4 linked regions of the Thiohalobacter thiocyanaticus genome follow. The main gene of each other region encodes a partner of the protein of the gene in region 4 in a complex. Links are inferred from orthologs where the notes say so. Each region holds a gene or a part of one and is shown on either strand. Other genes may lie near its edges. The genes, in order: dnaN, holA, dnaX and CFK21_RS09010.

Region 1 (6,114 bases), 1.7 Mb from region 4 along the record:
GGCCAGCACCTCCAGCGCCTCGCCGGTGATCGGCGGTGCCTCGGTGCTCACATGCAGCTGGGTGCCGTCCAGGGCCGACTGCAGCAGGTACTGATTGAGCGCTGGATCATCTTTAACGTATTGTTCTTGCTTGCCTTTTTTGATCTTGTACAGGGGTGGCTGAGCGATGTAGACATGGCCGCGCTCGATCAGCTCCGGCATCTGGCGGTAGAAGAAGGTCAGCAGCAGGGTGCGGATATGGGAGCCGTCGACATCGGCGTCGGTCATGATGATGATGCTGTGATAACGCAGCTTGTCCGGGTTGAATTCCTCCCGGCCGATGCCGCAACCGAGTGCAGTGATCAGGGTGCCGACTTCGGCCGAGGACAGCATCTTGTCGAAGCGCGCCTTCTCCACGTTCAGGATCTTGCCCTTGAGCGGCAGGATGGCCTGGTTGCGACGGTCACGGCCCTGCTTGGCCGAGCCGCCGGCGGAATCGCCCTCCACCAGGTAGAGCTCGGACAGGGCCGGGTCGCGCTCCTGGCAGTCGGCCAGCTTGCCCGGCAGTCCGGCGACATCCAGTGCACCCTTGCGGCGGGTCATGTCACGCGCCTTGCGCGCGGCCTCGCGGGCCCGGGCTGCCTCGACGATCTTGGCGGTGATGGCCTTGGCCTCGTTGGGATGTTCCAGCAGGTAATTGTTCAACTGCTCCGCCATGGCGGATTCGACCACCCCCTTGACCTCGCTGGACACCAGCTTGTCCTTGGTCTGGGAGGAGAATTTCGGATCCGGCACCTTCACTGAAAGCACCGCGGTCAGGCCCTCGCGGGCATCGTCTCCGGTCGGCGTGACCTTGGCCTTTCGGGTGATGGCTTCAGCTTCGAGGTAGTGGTTCAGTGTGCGGGTCAGCGCGGCGCGAAAGCCGGCCAGGTGGGTGCCGCCATCGCGCTGGGGAATGTTGTTGGTGAAGCAGAAGATGTTCTCCTGGTAGGAGTCATTCCACTGGAAGGCGGCCTCGACCCAGATGCCGTCACGCTCGGTATTGAAGTAGCACACGGTCGGGTGCAGCGGGGTCTTGTTGCGGTTCAGGTGCTCGACAAAGGCGCGAATGCCCCCCTGGTACTCGAAAACATCGGATTTCTCGGTGCGTTCGTCGCGCAGGCTGATGCGCACCCCGGAATTGAGAAACGACAACTCTCTCAGACGCTTGGACAGGATGTCGTAATGGTATTCAGTGTCCGTGAAGATCTCGCGGCTGGGCTTGAAGCGGATCTCGGTGCCGGTTTTGTCAGTGTCGCCGATCTCGGCCAGCGGTGCGACCGGCTCCCCCAGGCGGAATTCCTGGTGCCATACCTTGCCGTCACGGTGGATGGTGAGTTTGAGGTATTCGGACAGGGCATTGACGACCGAAACACCCACGCCATGCAGCCCGCCCGACACTTTATAGGAGTTGTCGTCGAACTTGCCGCCGGCATGCAGCACGGTCATGATCACTTCGGCGGCGGAGCGGCCCTCCTCCGGATGCAGATCCACCGGGATACCGCGGCCATCATCGGAAATGGTGACCGATTCATCGCTATGGATAGTGACCTGAACCTCGCGAGCATGCCCGGCCAGCGCCTCGTCGATGGAGTTATCCACCACCTCGAACACCATGTGGTGCAGGCCGGTGCCATCGTCGGTGTCGCCGATGTACATACCCGGGCGCTTGCGCACGGCGTCCAGGCCGCGCAGCACCTTGATGTTCGAGGAATCGTAGGTGGTTTTATCCGTCATGACCCCATCCTTCTATCGCAATGGCCCAGTATACCATTTCCTGGGCGCCGCTGTGTTCCACGTGGAACCTCAGCGGATCTCAGCGAGCCGCCCCTGTTCCACGTGGAACATTCTGGCATCCATCCCCGGGCTCGAGGGAATGGCGTCCGCGTCTGTGGTGGTGATATACAACTGGGACTGCAACGCCAGCAGCCGCTCCAGCACCCGCTGGCGGTGTCCCATATCCAGTTCGGCCGGCAGATCATCGATCAGAAACAGGCAGGGTTGGCGGTTTTTTTCCATCATCAACTCGGCCTGGGCCAGGAGCAGGGCGGAAACCAGCTGCTTCTGCTGACCGCGCGAGATCCGCTCGATGGCGGGTACTCCGTCCAGCAATGGCAACAGATCGGCCCGGTGCGGTCCGGCCTGGGTGAAGCCGCGCCGCAAATCGGAATCCAGCCGGGCATCCAGCGTTGCCGCCAGACCCGCCTCTTCCGGCCAGCCTGGCTGATAGCGGAAATCGAGCCCGGGCAGATCGACCAGGGATGCCAGGTTGCTACGAACATAGGGCAGGAGTTCGCTGATGTATTCATTGCGCAGGCTGTGCAGAACCTCGGCAGCCTGCACCAGCGCCGGTGTCCAGGCCGCGATGTCACGTCGGCTGCGGCCTGTGCGCAGTGCAGCGTTGCGCTGCTTGAGGGCCTTAGCATAACGCTGCCAGGCGGAATAGAAACCCGGTTCCACGTGGAACACGCCCCAGTCCAGGAATCGGCGGCGATAACGGGGCCCGCCCTCGAGAATCAGGTGGCTGTCGGGATTGAGCAGCTGAATCGGCAACGCCCGGGCCAACTCGGCCAGCTGGCGGACCGGCTGCCCCCCCAGACGCAGGGTCTGGCCATCCGGGCCGCGTTCAATACCCAGCGTGCGTTCGCCTGTATCCGGATCAGCCAGCCGGGCAATCAACCGAAAGTGAGTTTCACCGCCCTGAATCAGTTGATCGAGCTTGCGGGTACGGAAGGAACGGACCCGGCCGAGATAGAAAATCGCCTCCAGCAGACTGGTCTTGCCGGAGCCATTGGCACCGACAATCAGGTTGAAGCGCGGCGACAACTCCAGTTCAGCAGCGGTGATATTCCGGAAATGACTGAGGCTTAACCGGGTCAGCGGCATGAATCGGGAGCACAGACAGGCACCGTTGCGGCTACAGCCGCATCGGCATGACCACGTAGCGGTTCGGCCCGCCCTGGGGATCGTCGATCAGGCAACTGCTGTTGGCGTCGCTGAGCAGGATACGGACCTCCTCGCCCGGCAACGCTGACAGGGCATCCAACAGGTAGGTCACATTGAAACCGATTTCCAGCGGATCGGCGCTGTAGTTGATCTCCAGTTCCTCCTCGGCCTCCTCCTGTTCCGGGTTGTGCGCCTGAATACGCAGGCTGTTGTTGTCCAGGCTGAGCCGGATACCGCGGTATTTCTCGTTGGACAGGATGGAAGTCCGGGTGAGCGCCTGGCGCAGACCGGTAGTCGCGGCAGTGATGACCTTGTCACCGCCCTTGGGCATAACCCGCTCGTAGTCCGGAAAGCGGCCATCGATCAGCTTGGAGGTGACCTGCAACTCAGGCGTGTTGATGCGGATATGGTTGGCACCGAGCGCCACGGTGACTTCGGCATCGGAACTTTCCAGCGAGCGGAGCAGTTCCTGTACCCCCTTGCGCGGGACAATGATCTGGGTCTTTTCCCCCACCCCGGTTTCGACCGCCACTTCGGACATCGCCAGGCGGTGCCCGTCCGTGGCGACGGCGCGCAGGGCATCGGTATCGACCTCCAGCATCAGGCCGTTGAGGTAGTAGCGCACATCCTGCTGGGCCATGGCGAAATGGGTGCGCTCGATAATCTCCTTCAACGCCTTTTCCGGCAGGGTGAAGGACAGGGCCGTCTTCATCTCCTCGATCACCGGGAAGTCGCCGGCAGGCAGGGTCGAGAGGGTGAAACGGCTGCGGCCGGACTTCACCAGGGCCCGTTCCTGCTCGATGCTGATCTCCAGGGTGCTGCCTTCGGGCAGGGCCCGGCAGATATCGAACAGCTTGCGCGCCGGCAGGGTAACCTCTCCACCTGCGTCAACGGCCTGCTCGACCGTGGCGACCAGTTCGACCTCCAGGTCAGTGGCGGTCAGGGTGAGGCCCTGGCCGCTGGACTGGATCAGGACATTGCCCAGGACCGGCAGTGTCTGGCGGCGTTCGACCACACCGATGATCTGCTGCAGTGGCTTGAGGAGGTTCTCGCGCTGAATGCTGAATTTCATCTGTACCTGTCCTGACTAGAAATAGTATTGAATAAATATTTACCCTGTTGTTACTCTTAGTGCGCCCTTGTGCTGTGGATAACAGTGAAATAATGTTTTATTTCAATATCTTGTTATTAGCCACAACCGGGCGGACAACCCCTCGGGAGCCTGTGTGCGGATTGTGGATAAGTCTGTGAGTGCCGGGAACCGGAAAAGGCCGCACATCTTATCCACATCATGTGGTCAGGGTCCTCAACAGGTTGTAATAGTCCTCCTTGATCCGGATATCGGTGTCGCGCAACTCCGCCACCTTGCGGCAGGCATGCAGCACGGTGGTGTGGTCGCGGCCGCCGAAGGAGTCGCCGATCTCCGGCAGGGAGTGGCTGGTGAGTTCCTTGGCCAGGGCCATGGCGACCTGCCGGGGGCGGGCGATGGAGCGGCTGCGCCGCGCCGAGAGCAGATCCGCCACCCGGATCTTATAGTATTCGGCCACGGTTTTCTGAATATTTTCAATCGATACCAGCTTGTCCTGCAAGGCCAGCAGGTCGCGCAGCGCCTCCTTGACGAAATCGAGGGTGACCGCCCGCCCGGTGAAGCGGGCACTGGCCGCAACGCGCCGCAGCGCCCCTTCCAGTTCGCGGATATTGGACTTGATGCGCTTGGCGATGAAGAAGGCGACCTCGTCGGGCATTTCCACCTGGGCCTGGGCGGCTTTGGCCATCAGGATGGCCACCCGGGTCTCCAGTTCCGGCGGTTCGATGGCCACGGTGAGGCCCCAGCCGAAACGTGATTTCAGGCGCTCCTCCAGTCCGTCGACCTCCTTGGGATAGCGGTCGCAGGTCAGGATGATCTGCTGCTGGCTTTCCAGCAAGGCATTGAAAGTATGGAAGAATTCTTCCTGGGAGCGCTCCTTGCCGGCGAAGAACTGGATGTCATCGATCAGCAGTGCGTCCACCGAACGGTAATAGCGTTTGAACTCGTTGATGGCGTTGTGCTGCAACGCCTTGACCATGTCGGCGACGAAGCGCTCGGAGTGCAGGTAGACCACCCGGGCGTTGGGCTTGCCCTGCAGGATCAGGTTGCCCACAGCATGCATCAGATGGGTCTTGCCCAGCCCCACACCGCCATAGATGAACAGTGGATTGTAGGCGCCGCCGGGGTTCTCGCCGATCTGCATGGAGGCGGCCTTGGCCAGCTGATTGGACTTGCCCTCGACAAAGGTCTCGAAGGTGAAGCTGGCGTTGAGCGTGTGGTTGGTGGGCGCCTGGGCCGGCTGCTCGCGATTGGCCGCACGGGTGAATCGGGCCGCTTCACGCGGCTTGTCCGCCGCAGGGGCGACCTTGCGGGTGCCGACCTCGAGCCGGACCCGGGTCGGTTGTTCCGGGGTCAGCCCGGTCAGGGTGTCCTGGATCAGCCCCAGGTAGTGCTCGCGCACCCAGTCCAGCACAAAGCGGTTGGGTGCCAGCAGCCGCAGGTTGCCTTCCGGGTGGGATTCGGCGTGCAGCGGTCGGATCCAGGTGTTGAACGGCTGTTCCGGGATCTCCTCCTCGAGGCGATCCAGGCACTGTTTCCACAAATGGGTATCCAACACGGGCTCCTTCGGAGGCACAGTTCCGAGTTCTGGTCCGCACGGGACCGGGTCGTTTCGTTGTGGGAAAAGGCCACGAGTCTAACCCCGATTTCACGAGTTATCCACACCCGTTTGCAGGCGTATGGAAGTTGACAGTATCGCAGCGGCGCCGGTAGTATTGCGCGTTCTCTGCAGGGGCCCCTAAGGCCCGGATCCATTAAGCCTTTACTCGAGTCAACGCCATGAAGCGAACCTTTCAGCCCAGTAACCTGAAGCGCAAGCGCACCCACGGCTTCCGCGCCCGCATGAGCACCAAGAACGGCCGCCGTGTTCTCAAGGCACGCCGCGCCAAGGGTCGAGCCCGGCTGAGCGTCTGAGCACGCCCGCGAGTGCATTGGCGCGGACCCCGCACGGCTTTCCGCGCCCGGCGCGGCTGACCCGACCCAGCGAGTTCCGGCGGGTCTTCGCCCACCCCCGCCGCTCCAGCGATCGTTATCTCACCGTGCTGGCCGCCCCGAACGATCTG
Region 2 (6,176 bases), 910 kb from region 4 along the record:
GCGCAACTGGATCGGTCGCTCCGAGGGTCTGGAACTGGAGTTCGATATCGCCGGTGCGGATGAGCGCCTGAGCGTCTACACCACCCGTCCCGACACCCTGATGGGCGTGACCTACGTGGCCGTGGCCGCCGAGCACCCCCTGGCCGTGCGCGCCGCGCAGGACAACCCCGAGTTGGCCGCCTTCATCGAGGAATGCCGCCACACCGAGACCTCCGAGGCCGCGCTGGAGACCATGGAAAAGAAGGGCGTGGCGACCGGCCTCACGGCCCTGCACCCGGTCAGCGGCGAGCCGGTGCCGGTGTGGGTGGCCAACTTCGTGCTCATGGGCTACGGCTCCGGTGCGGTGATGGCGGTGCCCGCGCACGACCAGCGCGATTACGAATTCGCGCGCAAGTACGGTCTGCCCATCAAACAGGTGATTCATTCCGCCGACGGCTCGCAGGCGGATGTCAGTGAGGCGGCCTGGACCGAGAAGGGCGTGTTGCGCGACTCGGGACAGTTCGACGGCCTGGACTTCGATCAGGCCTTCAGCGCCATCGCCGACTACATCGAGGCGCAGGGCCGCGGCCGGCGCACGGTCAACTACCGGCTGCGCGACTGGGGTGTGTCCCGCCAGCGTTACTGGGGCTGTCCCATCCCCATCATCAACTGTCCCGACTGCGGCGCGGTGCCGGTGCCGGAGGACCAGCTGCCGGTGGTGCTGCCGGAACAGGTCGAGTTCGACGGCAGCGGCTCGCCGTTGAAGAAGATGCCGGAATGGTCCCGCACCAGCTGCCCGCAGTGCGGCGGCGAGGCCGAGCGCGAGACCGATACCTTCGACACCTTCATGGAGTCGTCCTGGTACTACGCCCGCTATGCCTGCGCCGACAACGACCAGGCTATGCTGGACGCGCGTGCCGACTACTGGCTGCCGGTGGATCAGTACATCGGTGGCATCGAACATGCCATCCTGCATCTGCTGTACTCGCGCTTCTATCACAAGCTGATGCGCGACGCCGGCCTGATCCGCTCGGACGAACCCTTCAAACGGCTGCTGACCCAGGGCATGGTGGTGGCCGAGACCTATTATCGTGAAGAGGACGGCCGGAAACGTTTCTTCAATCCCGCCGAGGTCGAGGTCGAGCGCGACGGCAAGGGCAAGCTCACCGGCGCCCGCCTGGGCCGCGACGGCGGGCCGGTGCAGATCGGCGGCATCGAGAAGATGTCCAAGTCCAAGAACAACGGCGTGGATCCACAGGCGCTGATCGAGCGCTTCGGTGCCGACACGGTGCGTCTGTTCACCCTGTTCGCCGCCCCGCCCGAGCAATCGCTGGAGTGGTCCGACGAGGGCGTGGCCGGCGCCCATCGCTTCCTCAAGCGGCTGTGGGCGCTGGGTATGCGCCCGGCCTTCCGCCTGGCGAAGTACGATACGCCCGAGGAGCGCCGCGCCTTCCTCGCTGGCTTCGACTGGAGCGGCCTGGACACGGAACGCCAGCAGCGGCGTACCGCCATCCATCAGGCGGTGGAGCAGGCCGCGCGCGACTATGGGCGGTACCAGTTCAACACCGTGGTGGCGGCCTGCATGAAGCTGGTCAACAGCCTGGGCGAGATCGACGAGCAGAGCGAGGCGCCCGGCGATCTCGCTCTGCAGTACGAGGCCGTGGACATGTTGCTGCGGCTGCTCGCACCGGTGGTGCCGCACATCTGCCATGTACTGTGGCCGCGCGTTCGCTGCACCGACGCAGCCGAGATTCTCGCCGCCCCCTGGCCGCGGCACGACGCCGCGGCCCTGGTACAGGACAGCATCGAGCTGGTGGTGCAGGTCAACGGCAAGGTCCGCGCCCGCATCCAGGTGCCGGCCGATGCCGACAAGGCCGGTGTCGAGGCCGCGGCGCACACTGATGCCAATGTCCAGCGTTTCACCGCGGGCAAGCCGATCCGCAAGACCATCGTGGTGCCGGGCAAGCTGGTCAACATTGTTGTCTGAACGAGGAATGATGTAGCTCGGGTTAGCGCAGCGTAACCCGAGCTACGGCCTTCACGCTGATAAACAGGATCTTCCATGACCCGATCCCATCACCTGCCGACCGTTCTAGTCCTGCTGCTGGCCCTGACCCTGTCCGCCTGCGGCTTCCAGCTGCGCGGCCAGGCGAACCTGCCACCCGAAATGGCGCGCACCCAGATACAGGGGCTGAGCGAGTACAGCGATCTGGGCCGCGACCTGCGCCGGTTGCTGGAAGGATCCGGCGTGCAGGTGGTGCCATCCGCGGAACAGGCCACGGCCATCCTGGATATCATCACCAACCAGGCCGGCCGCCGGGTGCTGTCGGTGCAGGCCGGCGGCAAGGTGCAGGAATACGAACTGATCCAGCGGCTGGTGTTCAGCGTGCGTACCACCGACGGGCGGCTGCTGCTCGAACCCCAGGAACTGGAACTGGCCCGGGAGTACCTCTACGACCGCTTCGATCCCCTGGCCAGCGGCAGCCAGGAAGGCGAGATCCGGGCCGAGATGCGCCGCGACATCACTCAGCTGCTGATGCTGCGGCTGCAGGCCCTCGGCAGCGACGGCTGACCATGCAACTCAGGCCCGAACAACTCGCCACCCATCTCAAGCAGGGACTGGCGCCGGTCTATCTGCTCTGGGGCGAGGAGACCCTGGTCGCGCAGGAGGCGGCCGATGCCATCCGCGCGGCAGCCCGGGCCGGGGGCTATGTGGATCGGGAGGTGTTTCATGCCGAGTCCGGTTTCGACTGGGGCCGGCTCGGCGAGGCCGCCAGCGCCCTGTCGCTGTTCGCCGACCGACGCATCCTGGAACTGCGCATCCCCTCCGGCAAGCCCGGAGACGCCGGCAGCAAGGCCCTGACGGCCTACACCCGGTCCCTGCCCCCGGATACCCTGTTGCTGGTCATCTGCGGCAAGCTCGAGGCCGCCCAGCGCCGGGCGAAGTGGTTCAAGGCGCTGGAGGACGCCGGCGTGTCGCTGGCCGCCTGGCCGATCGATGGCCGCCAGCTGCCGCGCTGGATCGGCCAGCGCCTGCAGCGGGCGGGCCTGACCGCCGAGCCGGAGGCGGTGCAGATGCTGGCCGAGCGGGTCGAAGGCAATCTGCTGGCCGCGGCCCAGGAGGTGGACAAGCTGGCGCTGCTCTACCCCGGCGAGCAGCTGGATGCGGCCCGGGTCGCCGAGGCGGTCTCCGACAGCGCCCGATTCGATGTCTTCGGCCTGGTCGACACGGTTCTGGCCGGCCAGGGCGAACGCGCCGTGCGCATGCTCGCCGGCCTGCAGCAGGAGGGGGTGGAGCCGGTGCTGGTGAACTGGGCCCTGACCCGCGAACTGCGCAGCCTGGAGGCCATGGGCTGGGCCCTGGCCCATGGTGAGTCGCTGGCTGCGGTGCAGGGCCGGTTCCGGGTGTGGAAGAACCGCCAGGCGGTGATCGGCCAGGCCCTGCAGCGGCACCGGCTGCCGGCCTGGTACGGCTTCCTGCGTCGCAGCGCCCGCATCGACCGCATCATAAAGGGTCAGGCCGCGGGCAACCCCTGGGATGAACTGGTACAATTGGCCTTGGATCTGGCGGGCCGGCCGCTCGGGCTGACCGAGGGCAAGACCGCCTGAGATCATGGCCACGGAATACACGGAAAGCACGGACAGGTCGAATGCCGTAGGTTGGGTTAGCCCGTAGGGTGTAACCCAACATTCAGACCGCATTCGTTGGGTTACGGCGCTGGCGCGCCTAACCCAACCTACAGCTGGAAACGCGTGCGATTCCGTGGCGGATTGGTTTTTCCAGCAGCAGACAGGACCCCGTACCGCAGGATGAACGCCACCCCCGAATCCCTTGCCCCCGACGTTGCGACCTACATGCAGCGGGTCGGCGAGCAGGCCCGTGCCGCCGCCCGGCTGCTCAGCCGCTCCGACACCGCGGCCCGCAACAATGCCCTGCATGCCATCGCCGAGGCCATCGAGGCCGCGACCGATACCCTCAAGGCTGAGAACGCCCGTGATCTCGAGGCCGGGCGCGAACGCGGCCTGGACGCGGCCCTGCTGGACCGGCTGGAACTGACCGATGACCGGATTGCCGCCATGGCCGAGGGCCTGCGCCAGATCGCTGCGCTGCCCGATCCGGTCGGGGCCGTCAGCGATCTCAATTACCGGCCCAGCGGTATCCAGGTCGGACGCATGCGGGTGCCGCTCGGGGTGATCGGCATCATCTACGAATCCCGGCCCAATGTGACCGCCGACGCCGCCGCCCTGTGCCTGAAGTCGGGCAACGCCGCCATCCTGCGCGGCGGCTCCGAGGCGCTGCATTCCAACCAGGCCATCGCCGCCTGCATCCGCATCGGCCTGGGCCAGGCCGGCCTGCCGGGTACGGCAGTGCAGGTGATCGAGACCGCCGACCGTGCCGCCGTGGGCGAACTGCTGCGGATGAAGGACTGTGTCGATGTCATCGTGCCGCGCGGCGGCAAGGGCCTGATCGAACGGGTGAGCGAGGAATCCCGCATCCCGGTGATCAAGCACCTGGACGGGATCTGCCACGTCTACATCGACGACCGCGCGGATCCGGACAAGGCCTATGCCATTGCGCTCAACGCCAAGACCCAGCGCTACGGCACCTGCAACACCATGGAGACCCTGCTGGTGCATGCGGACATCGCCGAATCCATCCTGCCGCGGCTGGCGCGAGCCTATCGGGAAAAGGGCGTGGAGTTGCGCGGCTGCGAGCGCACCCGCGCCGTCCTCGACGGCATCAGCGCCGCCAGCGACGCCGACTGGGACACCGAGTACCTGGCGCCGATCCTGGCCGTGCGGGTGGTGGATGATCTGGACGCGGCCATGGACCACATCGCCGCCCATGGCTCGCAGCACACCGACGCCATCGTCACCGAGGACTATGCCCGCGCCCGGCGCTTCCTGCGCGAGGTCGATTCCAGTTCGGTGATGGTCAACGCCTCCACCCGCTTCGCCGACGGCTTCGAATACGGGCTGGGCGCGGAGATCGGCATCAGTACCGACAAGCTGCATGCCCGCGGCCCGGTGGGGCTGGAGGGCCTGACCACGCTCAAGTTCGTCGTCCTGGGCGACGGCCAGGTGCGCAGTTGAGTCAGTCCACGATGCCCAGTTCCGACGGCCAGGCATGATCGGCGTCTACGGCGGCACCTTCGATCCGGTTCACTATGGTCACCTGCGCACCGCCCTGGAGGTGCAGGAGCAACTCGACCTGGAGGCCATGCTGATGCTGCCGGCCCGGGAACCCCCCCATCGTGATCCACCGCAGGCCTCCCCCGAGGCGCGCCGCGACATGCTCGCGCTGGCCCTGCAGGGGCAGGACCGGCTGGTGCTGGACGGGCGTGAACTGGAGCGCCCCGGTCCCTCCTATATGGTCGACACCCTGGAATCCCTGCGCGCCGAGCACGGTGACTGCCCGCTGGGTCTGGTACTGGGCGAGGACGCCTTCGGCGGCCTGGACGGCTGGGACCGCTGGGAGCGCCTGACCGAACTGGCGCACCTGCTGGTGATGGCCCGTCCGGGCGGGGGGCGTCCGGCGGGCGCGCCGGCCCGGCTGTTGACCGAGCGGGGCGTGGATGATGCCGCGCGTTTGAAAAGCCGCCCGGCCGGTCTTATATATCAGATCGAGGTCACCTCGCTGGCGATTTCCGCCACCGCCATTCGCGCCCAGCAGGCCGCCGGGCGCAGCAGCCGTTATCTGCTGCCCGATGCCGTGCTCGAATATCTGCAGGCCAACCGTCTGTATTGTTGAATCCCCAAGCCCACAGGTAAACCGCGTGACTGAAACCCTCTCCACCGAATCCCTCAAGACCCTCGTCGTTCAGGCCATGGAGGACATGAAGGCCCAGGACATCAGCATCATCGATGTGCGCGGACTGACCTCGGTGACCGACTACATGGTCATTGCCAGCGGAACCTCCGACCGCCACGTCCGGTCCATCTCCCAGAACGTCATCGATGAATCCAAGCAGCAGGGCCTGCGCCCGATCGGCGTGGAGGGCCAGGACAGCGGCGAATGGATCCTGGTCGACCTGGGCGACGTGGTGGCTCATGTGATGCTGCCGCGGGCGCGTGCCTTCTACAACCTGGAGAAGCTCTGGAGCGCCGGCGGCGAGGGCGAGGCCGCCACCCATCTGCAGAGCGTATGACGCGGTAGGCCCTGATGCAGATTCATCTGCTGGCCGTCGGCACCCGGA
Region 3 (2,907 bases), 570 kb from region 4 along the record:
GGATGTGCTGGCGCGCAACAGCGCGGCGCGCATGGACGGCGACCGGGTGGTGGCGGAGAGCGAAATCGTCGAGGGTGAACGTATCTATGCGGTTTATGACTGCCGCCGGCCGGCGCAGGAGCAGGCCGGCGAGGCAGGGGCGGAAGTCTTTCCCCTGCGCTGAAACCGGCATGAGACTTGCGCAATAAGCGATTGAGGAAAATGGGAAACTGTTATACCCTGCGGGCTCCTGGCAATACCGGTCAATGGTGGCTTGTGCCGGTCCCTCCGCAACGATAAGCTGTGAACCCCGTCAGGCCCGGAAGGGAGCAGCGGCAGCAGTGGACTCGGGTGCCGGAGTGTGGCGGGTACAGGCCGCCTCCTAATTCATCTTTCATGAAATATTCCCTACACTGGGGACAGCCCCGAATGGCGCTTACCTTGGCCGCGTCATCCCCGCGAAGGCGGGGATCCAGCGTCTGTGTGCCCTGCCGGGTACTGGATTCCCGCCTTCGCGGGAATGACGGACGGGCTGAAATCCGCTTTACGTAACGGCCATTCGGGGCTGTCCCCGGTTTGCGGTTTGAGTTGATCACATGTCCTATCAGGTTCTTGCCCGAAAATGGCGGCCCCGCAGCTTCGCTGAACTGGTGGGGCAGGCCCATGTCCTGCGCGCGCTGGTCAATGCGCTGGACAATGACCGCCTGCACCACGCCTATCTGTTCACCGGTACCCGCGGTGTGGGCAAGACCACCCTGGCCCGCATCCTGGCCAAGTCCCTGAACTGCGAGACCGGCGTCGGCTCGCATCCCTGCGGCGAATGCTCGGCCTGCCGCGAGATCGACGAGGGGCGCTTCGTTGATCTGATCGAGGTCGATGCCGCTTCCCGCACCAAGGTCGACGAGACCCGCGAGCTGCTGGAGAACGTCCAGTACGCCCCCACCCGCGGGCGTTACAAGGTGTACCTCATCGACGAGGTGCACATGTTCTCCAACCACAGTTTCAACGCCCTGCTCAAGACCCTGGAGGAGCCGCCGCCGCACGTGAAGTTCCTGCTGGCGACCACCGATCCGCAGAAGCTGCCGGTGACCATCCTGTCGCGCTGCCTGCAGTTCAACCTCAAGCGCCTGCCGCCGGAGCAGATCCGTGACTACCTGGAGCAGATCCTGGAACGCGAGGGCATCAATGCCGAGGCGGGGGCGTTGCGCGAACTGGCCCGCGCCGCCGACGGCAGCATGCGCGACGGCCTGAGCCTGCTGGACCAGGCCATCGCCTACGGCGGCGGCGAGGTGCGCGAGGCCGAGGTGCGCACCATGCTCGGCACCATCGAGCGCGAGTTCGTCTACGACCTGGTGCGGGCGCTCGCGGCCGGTGACGGCAAGGCGCTGCTGGCGCGGGTGGGCGATGCCGCCGAGCGCAGCACCGATTTCGCCGCGCTGCTGGCCGAGTTGTTATCGGTGCTGCAGCGCATTGCCGTTCACCAGGCATTGCCCGGGGAGGGGATGGACGAATATGCCGATGCCCCGGAAGTGATCGCCGAACTGGCCGCGGCCCTGACTCCCGAGGATGTCCAACTCCACTATCAGATCGGCCTGATCGGCCGCCGCGACCTGCCGCTGGCGCCGGACCCGCGCGGCGGCCTGGAGATGATCCTGCTGCGCATGCTCAGTTTCCGCCCGGCGGCGGCCGCGCAGACGCCGGCCGCTGCGGCCCCGGCCCGGCCCGCGCGGCCGGGTGTCCCAGGGGCGGCAAGCCAGGCCTCGGCTCCCGCGGCGCCGACTGCAACGGCATCCGGAGGGAGCGGGGCGGCTCAGCCGGCCGGCGACGACTGGCCCGGCCTGATCGCCGCCATGGGCCTGCGCGGCCTGGCCGGACAGCTGGCGGAGAACTGCACCCTGATCAGCTGCGGGGACAGCCGGGTGCAGCTGCATCTGGATCCGGCCCACCAGCACCTGCTGACCCCGGCGCTGCAGGCCAAGCTGGCCGAGGCGCTGAACCGCTGCCTGGGGCGTGAGGTGCGGCTGGAGATCGACAGCGGCAGCGGGACGCCGCCGCCGGCCGAGACCCCGGCCCAGCAGCAGGCCCGGCGCAGCCAGGAGCGCCAGCAGGCCGCCGAGAGTGCGATTGCCGCCGACGAGACGGTCCGGGCGCTGCAGGATACCTTCAACGCCCGGGTGCAGCCCGACAGCATCCGGCCCCTGGACGATGCATGAACGCATAACCCATGAACTCACTCTGGGTGTATTCGGAAACTTCTGAGAGGAAAGGCAATGAAAGGCGGATTAGGCAACATCATGAAGCAGGCCCAGCAGATGCAGGCCAACATGCAGAAGGCCCAGGAGGAGCTGGCCAACGTGGAAGTCACCGGTCAGGCCGGCGGCGGCATGGTCACGGTGGTGATGACCTGCCGCAACGAGGTGCGCCGGGTCAATATCGACGACAGTCTGATCGGCGATGACAAGGAGATGCTGGAGGATCTGATCGCTGCGGCCATGAACGACGCCGTGCACAAGGCCGAGGCGACGACCCAGGAGAAGATGTCCGGGCTGACCGCCGGCATGGGGCTTCCGCCCGGCTTCAAGATGCCGTTCTGAAGCGCTGACCCATGTCCCTGTCCCCGGCGATTCAACGCCTGGTCGAGGCGCTGCGCTGCCTGCCCGGCGTGGGACCCAAGTCGGCCCAGCGCATGGCCTTCCACCTGCTGGAGCGCGACCGCGAGGGCGGCCGCCGGCTGGCCGCCGCGCTGACCGATGCCATCGACAAGGTCGGCCACTGCGAGCAGTGCCGCACTCTGACCGAGGAGCCGGTGTGCGGCATCTGCCGCAGTGACAGCCGCGACCGCAGCCAGTTGTGCGTGGTCGAGACCCCGGCCGACATCGTCGCCGTGGAACAGGCCACCGATTTCCGCGGCCTGTATTTCGTCCTCAT
Region 4 (6,025 bases):
TGGCCAGTACCGCTGCGTCGGCAAGCCCACGACCGGAACGGCTGGCAGGCGCGCACGTGCCGCGTCCGGAACCGCACAACGAGGCCGGTCATGAAGGGGCGATTCATCACATTGGAAGGCGGGGAGGGAGTCGGTAAAACAACTAATATCAGATATATAGAATCTTTAATTAATGCAAAGAATAAAGTATTGGTCAGCACCCGCGAACCCGGTGGAACACCGCTGGCCGAGGCCGTGCGCGGCCTGTTGCTGGATCCCGCCCACCAGGGCATGCATCCGGACTGCGAGTTGCTGCTGATGTTCGCTGCCCGCGCCGAGCATCTGGACAAGGTGATCCGCCCGGCGCTGGAACACGGCGACTGGGTGCTGTGCGACCGCTTTACCGACGCCACCTACGCCTATCAGGGCTACGGCCGCGGACTCTCACTGGAACGGATCGCCGAACTGGAACAGCTGGTGCAGGGCGGGTTGCGCCCCGATCTGACCCTGCTGCTGGACGTTCCTGTAGAGATTGGCATGGAACGCGCAGGTAACCGCAGCGATCCGGACCGGTTTGAGCAGGAAAATCTGGAATTCTTCGAGCGTATCCGCCAGGGTTATCTGAACCGGGCCCGAGCCGAGCCGGAACGCTTTGCGGTCATCGACGCCGGACAGGATCTGGAAACCGTTCAGGCCGGGATTCGTCTGGCGCTGGAACGGTTGCTGGATGCTGACTGAGGCAATGGATTCCGGCCTGCGCCGGAATGACGGAAACAGGCAATCGCCGCTGAGCGTATTGTATAAAATACTTCACAATATATCTTTAACACTTTATTAATGAAAGAAATACACCCCTGGAATCTGTCCGCGTGGCAACAACTGCAGGCCCAACGCCAGGCCAACCGGCTGGCCCACGCCTACCTGTTCCACGGGCCGGCGGGAGTCGGCAAGCAGGATCTGGCCGAGGCCTTCGCCGCCAGCCTGCTGTGCCAGCAACCGGCCGCCGACGGGAGCGCCTGCGGTCACTGCAGCGCCTGCCAGCAGTTCGAGGCCGGCACGCATCCGGACAACCTGATCCTCGTCCCGGAGCCGGGCAAGACCCAGATCCAGATCGACCCGGTGCGTGAGCTCTGCGCCCGGCTCGGGCTGAAAAGCCACCAGGGCGGCTTCAAGGTGGCACGCATCGAGGGTGCCCACCGGCTCAACCGATCCGCGGCCAACAGCCTGCTCAAGACCCTGGAGGAACCGACCGATAACACGGTACTGGTGCTGATCACGGATCAGCCCTCGCGGCTGCTGGCCACCATCCGCAGTCGCTGTCAGGGACTGCGGCTGGCTGCGCCTCCGGCGGCCGGGGCCCGCGGCTGGCTGGCAACCCGCGTCGGCGACCATGATGCGGATCTGCTGCTGGCCCTGGCCGACGGCGCCCCGCTGACCGCGCTGGCCCTGACCGAGGGCGAGCATCTGACCCGGCGCCGGGTCTGGTTCGATCAGTGGCAGGCGCTGATCGACGGCCGCGAGGATGCGGTCGCGGTGGCCGCCGACTGGTCCGGTGCGGAGAACAACGCACCGCTGGAATGGATGAGTCAGTGGCTGATGGATCTGATACGCCTGCAGCAGGGCGAGCACGCGATACGCAATCTCGACCTGCTTGAACCCATGCAGGATATGGCCGAGGATATGGACCCGGTCACCCTGCACAATCTACTGGAGCAGGTCTGGCAGGCCCTGCAGATGACGGCGACCCCGGTCAACCGGCAGTCGCTGTTCGAGGACCTGCTGATCGCCTGGACGGCAGCGGGCAGACCCCGCAGGAGACGCAAACACGCATGAAACCCGGACGGCAAGGCATACTTTCACTGAGCATCAAGGACAAGGGCGCGCTGTACGCAGCCTACATGCCGTTCGTCAGGAACGGCGGCCTGTTCATCCCCACCAACAAAAGCTACCAGCTCGGCGACGAGGTGTTCATGCTGCTCACCCTGATGGACGAGGGCGAAAAGCTGCCGGTGGCGGGACGCATCATCTGGATCACCCCCAAGGGCGCCCAGGGCAGCCGGGCGGCCGGCATCGGCGTGCAGTTCAGCGACCAGGACGGCGGCAGCTGCCGCAACAAGATCGAGACCTATCTCGCCGGCGCGCTCAAGGCCGAACGCCCGACCCACACCATGTAGCCCGAGCCAAGCAGCAACGGGCCGACCGAATCCCCGTCATTGCGAGCGTAGCGTGGCAATCTCATACGGCGGGATTAGCCGGGTGGAGATTATTCGCTGTGCTCACCCCTTCGGGGCCGCCCTGCGGGCGTTCTGCGCTCACAAGCTCGCTTGTGCCGCGACACTTCGTTCCTCGCAATGACAGCCAGTTTTCGGCCTCCATCCTGCACCCTCACTACGATTGCGGTTTTGCCGCATCTCGGACTTAGCAACCACCCCCAAAATCCGTAGACTACACGGCCAGTCATACACCGCCGGACGGATACTGGAACCATGCTGATCGACTCCCACTGCCATCTCGACCGCCTCGACCTGAGCCGCTATCCCGGGGGCCTGCACCAGGCCCTGGACGAGGCCCGCGCCCACCAGGTCGGGCGCTTCCTGTGCATCTCCATCAGTCTCGAGGCCTATCCGGCCATGCGCGAGCTGATCGAGCCCGAGCCGGACGTGAGCGTCTCGGTCGGCGTGCACCCGACCGACGAGGTGCCGCAGGAGCCGACCGTGGAGGCTATCCTGGCCCATACCGACGACCCGCGCGTGGTTGCCATCGGCGAGACCGGGCTGGACTATTACTATGTAAAGGAGACGGCCGAACAGGAGATCCAGCGCAGCCGCTTCGCCACCCACATCGAGGCCGCGCGCGCCTGCCACAAGCCGCTGATCGTGCACACCCGGGATGCCCGCGAGGACACCCTCGCCCTGCTGCGCGAAGGCCATGCCGAGGAGCCCGGCGGCATCCTGCACTGCTTCACTGAAACCTGGGAAATGGCCCGTGCCGCGCTGGACCTGGGCTTCTACATCTCCTTTTCCGGCATCGTCACCTTCCGCAACGCCGAGGCCCTGCGCGAGGTGGCGCGCAAGGTGCCGTCCGACCGCATCCTGATCGAGACCGATTCCCCCTACCTGGCCCCGGTGCCCAAGCGCGGCAAGCCCAACGAGCCGGCCTATGTGCGCTTCGTGGCCGAATCCCTGGCCGAGACGCGCGGTGAACCGGTCGAGGAACTGATCGCGGCCTCCACCGAGAACTTCTTCCGGCTGTTTCCCTCCACCCGGGAGTCGTACCGGATCACCGCCTGATCCCACAGCTTCCCGCGGCTCACATCCCGTTAAAGTTTCCCCCGCCGTTTCCGCTAACGCCTTTACCGCCTGCGCATGAGCGCGGGTACCTGCTTGCACGGACGCCCTGAACGCAGAACAACACCAAGAGAGGGCGGAAATGGAACGACGCAGTCACGACCGTACCGCAACCTGCATCGACGTGGAAATCCGGCATCTGCACGGCTGCTGCCGCGGCCATATCCGCGACCTCGGCGGCTGCAGCATGTTCGTGGAGATCGAGGGCGGCAACTATCCCGCCACCGGCTCGCTGGTACAGCTCAATTTCGGCATCGATACCGGTTGGTGCCGGATCTCGCGCCAGGCCGGCGGCGAGGTAGCCCGCTGGGACGAACTGGGCGTGGCCATCCGCTTCGACACCGGTGACGGTATCAGCTGCGCCGTGATCGAGGAGATCCTCTACTACCAGCAGACGGCGCAGCGGCAGGATCGCCCGCTGACGGCGACCGACGCGGCCTGAGAAATGGCAGACCGGGGCAGAGGTCAAGCCCGCTGATAACGCGCGCCGCTCACCGTCATTCCCTCGCAGGCGGGAATCCATAACCGCCGAGGTGCCTGGATCCCCGCCTGCGCGGGGATGACGGGATGAACTGCAACCAGGCTCACACCGGCCGCGGCTTTCCATCATTGTCCAGCGCCACATAGACCAGATTGGCCTCGGTAACCTTGAGCCGGGCAATGCCTGCCCGGGAATCCCGTTCCACGACCACCTCCACGTGCACCGTAATGGAAGTGGTACCCACCTTCATCACCTCGGCATAACAGCTGACCAGATCGCCGACCAGCACCGGCTGATGGAACTGCAGCGAGTCCACCGCCACCGTGGCCACGCGGCCGCCGGCCCGGCGGTAGGCCGCGATGCTGCCGGCCACGTCCACCTGGGCCATGATCCAGCCGCCGAAGATGTCGCCGGCGGCATTGGTGTCCTGGGGAGAGGCCACCAGCCGCAGGGCTGGCTGGCGGTCATCGGCATCAGAATCGTTCATACAAGCTCAATGTCCTGCGTACATGCGGTCGATGTCCCCGGCCGCCTCTGCCGCCACCTTGTCGCGGCGCAGCTTCAGCGTCGGTGTCAGCAGGCCGGACTCGATGGTCCAGGCCTCCCGGTAGCAGGTGATGCCATGGATCTGGGCATAACCGGGGAAGGTCTTGATCTGTTCCCTGACGCGGGCCTCGGCGAGGGATTTGAACGGCTCGGTATTCAGCACGCCGGGCGTATCCGGGTCCACGTTCAGGCGTTTGAGTTCCAGCTGAGCCTGATCCGGGTTGACCACGATCAGCGCCGTCAGGAAGGGATGGCCATCGCCCAGGACCATGACCTGATCGAACAACGGATCCATGGAGATGGCCATCTCCATGTCCCCGGGCGGCACCTTCTCGCCGTTGGACAGGACGATGATCTCCTTGCAGCGGCCGGTAATCCAGACCCGGTCGCGCGCGTCCATGCGCACCTTGTCGCCGGTGTGCAGCCAGCCGTCGTCATCGATCATGGCCGCGGTCGCCTCCGGGTTGTCCCAGTAGCCCAACATCACGCCGGGACTGCGCACCAGCAGTTCGTCGCCTGCACCCAGCCGCACCTCGACATCGGGCAGCGGCAGGCCGGCGCTGTCGGGCACGTTGTCCTCCAGGGTGCTGGCACACAGCACCGGGCTGGTCTCGGTCAACCCGTAGCCCTGCAGCAGATTCAGCCCCAGCCCGACGAACAGCCGTGAGACCCGCGGCGGCAGGGCCGCGCCGCCGCTGATGGCAAGGCGCATGCGCCCGCCCAGTTTCTGCATCACCTTGCGCGCCACCAGCGCATCGAGCAGCGGCCAGGCCAGCAGGGCGGGGGACCAGCCGGTCCGGCCCTGGCGGTATTCGAACCGGCGCCAGCCCACCGTGACCGCGCTGTTGAACAGCGCCCGCGCGACCGGCGACTTCTCCTCCAGCTGGGCCTGGATCCTGTTGTACACGCGCTCGAAGATGCGCGGCACCGAGATCAGCACCGTGGGCCGGATCGCCAGCAGGTCCTCGGCCAGTTCGGGAATGGAGCGGTTGTAGGCCACCGCCGCGCCGCACATCATGCTCAAATAATAACCCACGGTGCGTTCGAAGGTATGCGACAGCGGCAGGAAGGACAGGAACAGATCGTCGGGGTAGACCGCTGCCATGCGCTGCGAGGCATGGGCGTTCCACAGGATGTTGACATGGCTGAGCATCACGCCCTTGGGCCGGCCGGTGGTACCCGAGGTGTAGACGATGGTGGCAAGCGTATCGGGATCGAGCGGCGCGACCTGCACCGCCTCGGCCGGGTCGGCATCGGTTTCCGGTCCGAGCCAGTCCTCCAGGCACCGCAGCCGCGGTTCATGGCCCGGGTCGCGGCAGCGCCGCACGCTGAGGATACGCAGCAGAAAGCCCAGCTCACCGCGCACCGGCTTGAGCAGATCCCAGTGCTCGTCGTCGCCGATCAGCAGCAGCTTCACCCCGGCGTTCTGCAGGATATAGGCGATGTTCTCGGCCCGGTCCTGGGTATAGAGGGGCACCATCACCAGCCCCAGCCCCGAGGCGGCGATATCGAACTGCACCCACTCGGGGGCGTTGCGCAGCATCAGGGCGACACGGTCCCCGGCCTCCAGATCCTCGCGGCGCAGTGCGGCCTGCCAGCGTGCGATGCGCAGGGCCATCTGATTCCAGCTCAGACTTTCCCAGCTGCCACTGTCGGGATTGTGATAACGGTA

The links.
Region 1: the proteins of CFK21_RS09010 (region 4) and dnaN are in contact, whole or in part, in a cryo-EM structure (PDB 8GIZ), measured with the Escherichia coli proteins. The link is inferred for Thiohalobacter thiocyanaticus from one-to-one orthologs.
Region 2: the proteins of CFK21_RS09010 (region 4) and holA are in contact, whole or in part, in a cryo-EM structure (PDB 8GIZ), measured with the Escherichia coli proteins. The link is inferred for Thiohalobacter thiocyanaticus from one-to-one orthologs.
Region 3: the proteins of CFK21_RS09010 (region 4) and dnaX are in contact, whole or in part, in a cryo-EM structure (PDB 8GIZ), measured with the Escherichia coli proteins. The link is inferred for Thiohalobacter thiocyanaticus from one-to-one orthologs.

What each region holds. Positions count from the first base shown.
Region 1 is NZ_AP018052.1:200,267-206,380, forward strand. Bases 1,987-4,889 are described here. They hold dnaN (DNA polymerase III subunit beta), read right to left. Parts: upstream 4,037-4,889; coding sequence 2,936-4,036; downstream 1,987-2,935. Other genes in these bases: recF (DNA replication/repair protein RecF), read right to left, coding at 1,987-2,904; dnaA (chromosomal replication initiator protein DnaA), read right to left, coding at 4,254-4,889. Outside these bases: gyrB (DNA topoisomerase (ATP-hydrolyzing) subunit B), read right to left, coding at 1-1,755; more of recF, read right to left, coding at 1,825-1,986; more of dnaA, read right to left, coding at 4,890-5,609; rpmH (50S ribosomal protein L34), read left to right, coding at 5,831-5,965; rnpA (ribonuclease P protein component), read left to right, coding at 5,983-6,114. UniProt on the Escherichia coli protein: Confers DNA tethering and processivity to DNA polymerases and other proteins. Acts as a clamp, forming a ring around DNA (a reaction catalyzed by the clamp-loading complex) which diffuses in an ATP-independent manner freely and bidirectionally along dsDNA.
Region 2 is NZ_AP018052.1:1,038,780-1,044,955, forward strand. What follows is about bases 1,606-4,570. They hold holA (DNA polymerase III subunit delta), read left to right. Parts: upstream 1,606-2,553; coding sequence 2,554-3,588; downstream 3,589-4,570. Other genes in these bases: leuS (leucine--tRNA ligase), read left to right, coding at 1,606-1,966; CFK21_RS04845 (LPS-assembly lipoprotein LptE), read left to right, coding at 2,042-2,551; CFK21_RS04855 (glutamate-5-semialdehyde dehydrogenase), read left to right, coding at 3,790-4,570. Outside these bases: more of leuS, read left to right, coding at 1-1,605; more of CFK21_RS04855, read left to right, coding at 4,571-5,073; nadD (nicotinate-nucleotide adenylyltransferase), read left to right, coding at 5,108-5,731; rsfS (ribosome silencing factor), read left to right, coding at 5,808-6,128; 23S rRNA (pseudouridine(1915)-N(3))-methyltransferase RlmH, read left to right, coding at 6,143-6,176. UniProt on the Escherichia coli protein: Part of the beta sliding clamp loading complex, which hydrolyzes ATP to load the beta clamp onto primed DNA to form the DNA replication pre-initiation complex.
Region 3 is NZ_AP018052.1:2,522,196-2,525,102, reverse strand. Bases 1-2,883 are described here. They hold dnaX (DNA polymerase III subunit gamma/tau), read left to right. Parts: upstream 1-575; coding sequence 576-2,192; downstream 2,193-2,883. Other genes in these bases: recR (recombination mediator RecR), read left to right, coding at 2,585-2,883; CFK21_RS11685 (YbaB/EbfC family nucleoid-associated protein), read left to right, coding at 2,250-2,573; CFK21_RS11700 (DUF4156 domain-containing protein), read left to right, coding at 1-163. In the rest of the region: more of recR, read left to right, coding at 2,884-2,907. UniProt on the Escherichia coli protein: Part of the beta sliding clamp loading complex, which hydrolyzes ATP to load the beta clamp onto primed DNA to form the DNA replication pre-initiation complex.
Region 4 is NZ_AP018052.1:1,952,233-1,958,257, forward strand. Bases 1-2,814 are described here. They hold CFK21_RS09010 (DNA polymerase III subunit delta'), read left to right. Parts: upstream 1-816; coding sequence 817-1,812; downstream 1,813-2,814. Other genes in these bases: CFK21_RS09000 (pseudouridine synthase), read left to right, coding at 1-94; tmk (dTMP kinase), read left to right, coding at 91-717; CFK21_RS09015 (PilZ domain-containing protein), read left to right, coding at 1,809-2,153; CFK21_RS09020 (TatD family hydrolase), read left to right, coding at 2,466-2,814. In the rest of the region: more of CFK21_RS09020, read left to right, coding at 2,815-3,269; CFK21_RS09025 (PilZ domain-containing protein), read left to right, coding at 3,409-3,768; CFK21_RS09030 (acyl-CoA thioesterase), read right to left, coding at 3,911-4,294; CFK21_RS09035 (AMP-dependent synthetase/ligase), read right to left, coding at 4,301-6,025. UniProt on the Escherichia coli protein: Part of the beta sliding clamp loading complex, which hydrolyzes ATP to load the beta clamp onto primed DNA to form the DNA replication pre-initiation complex.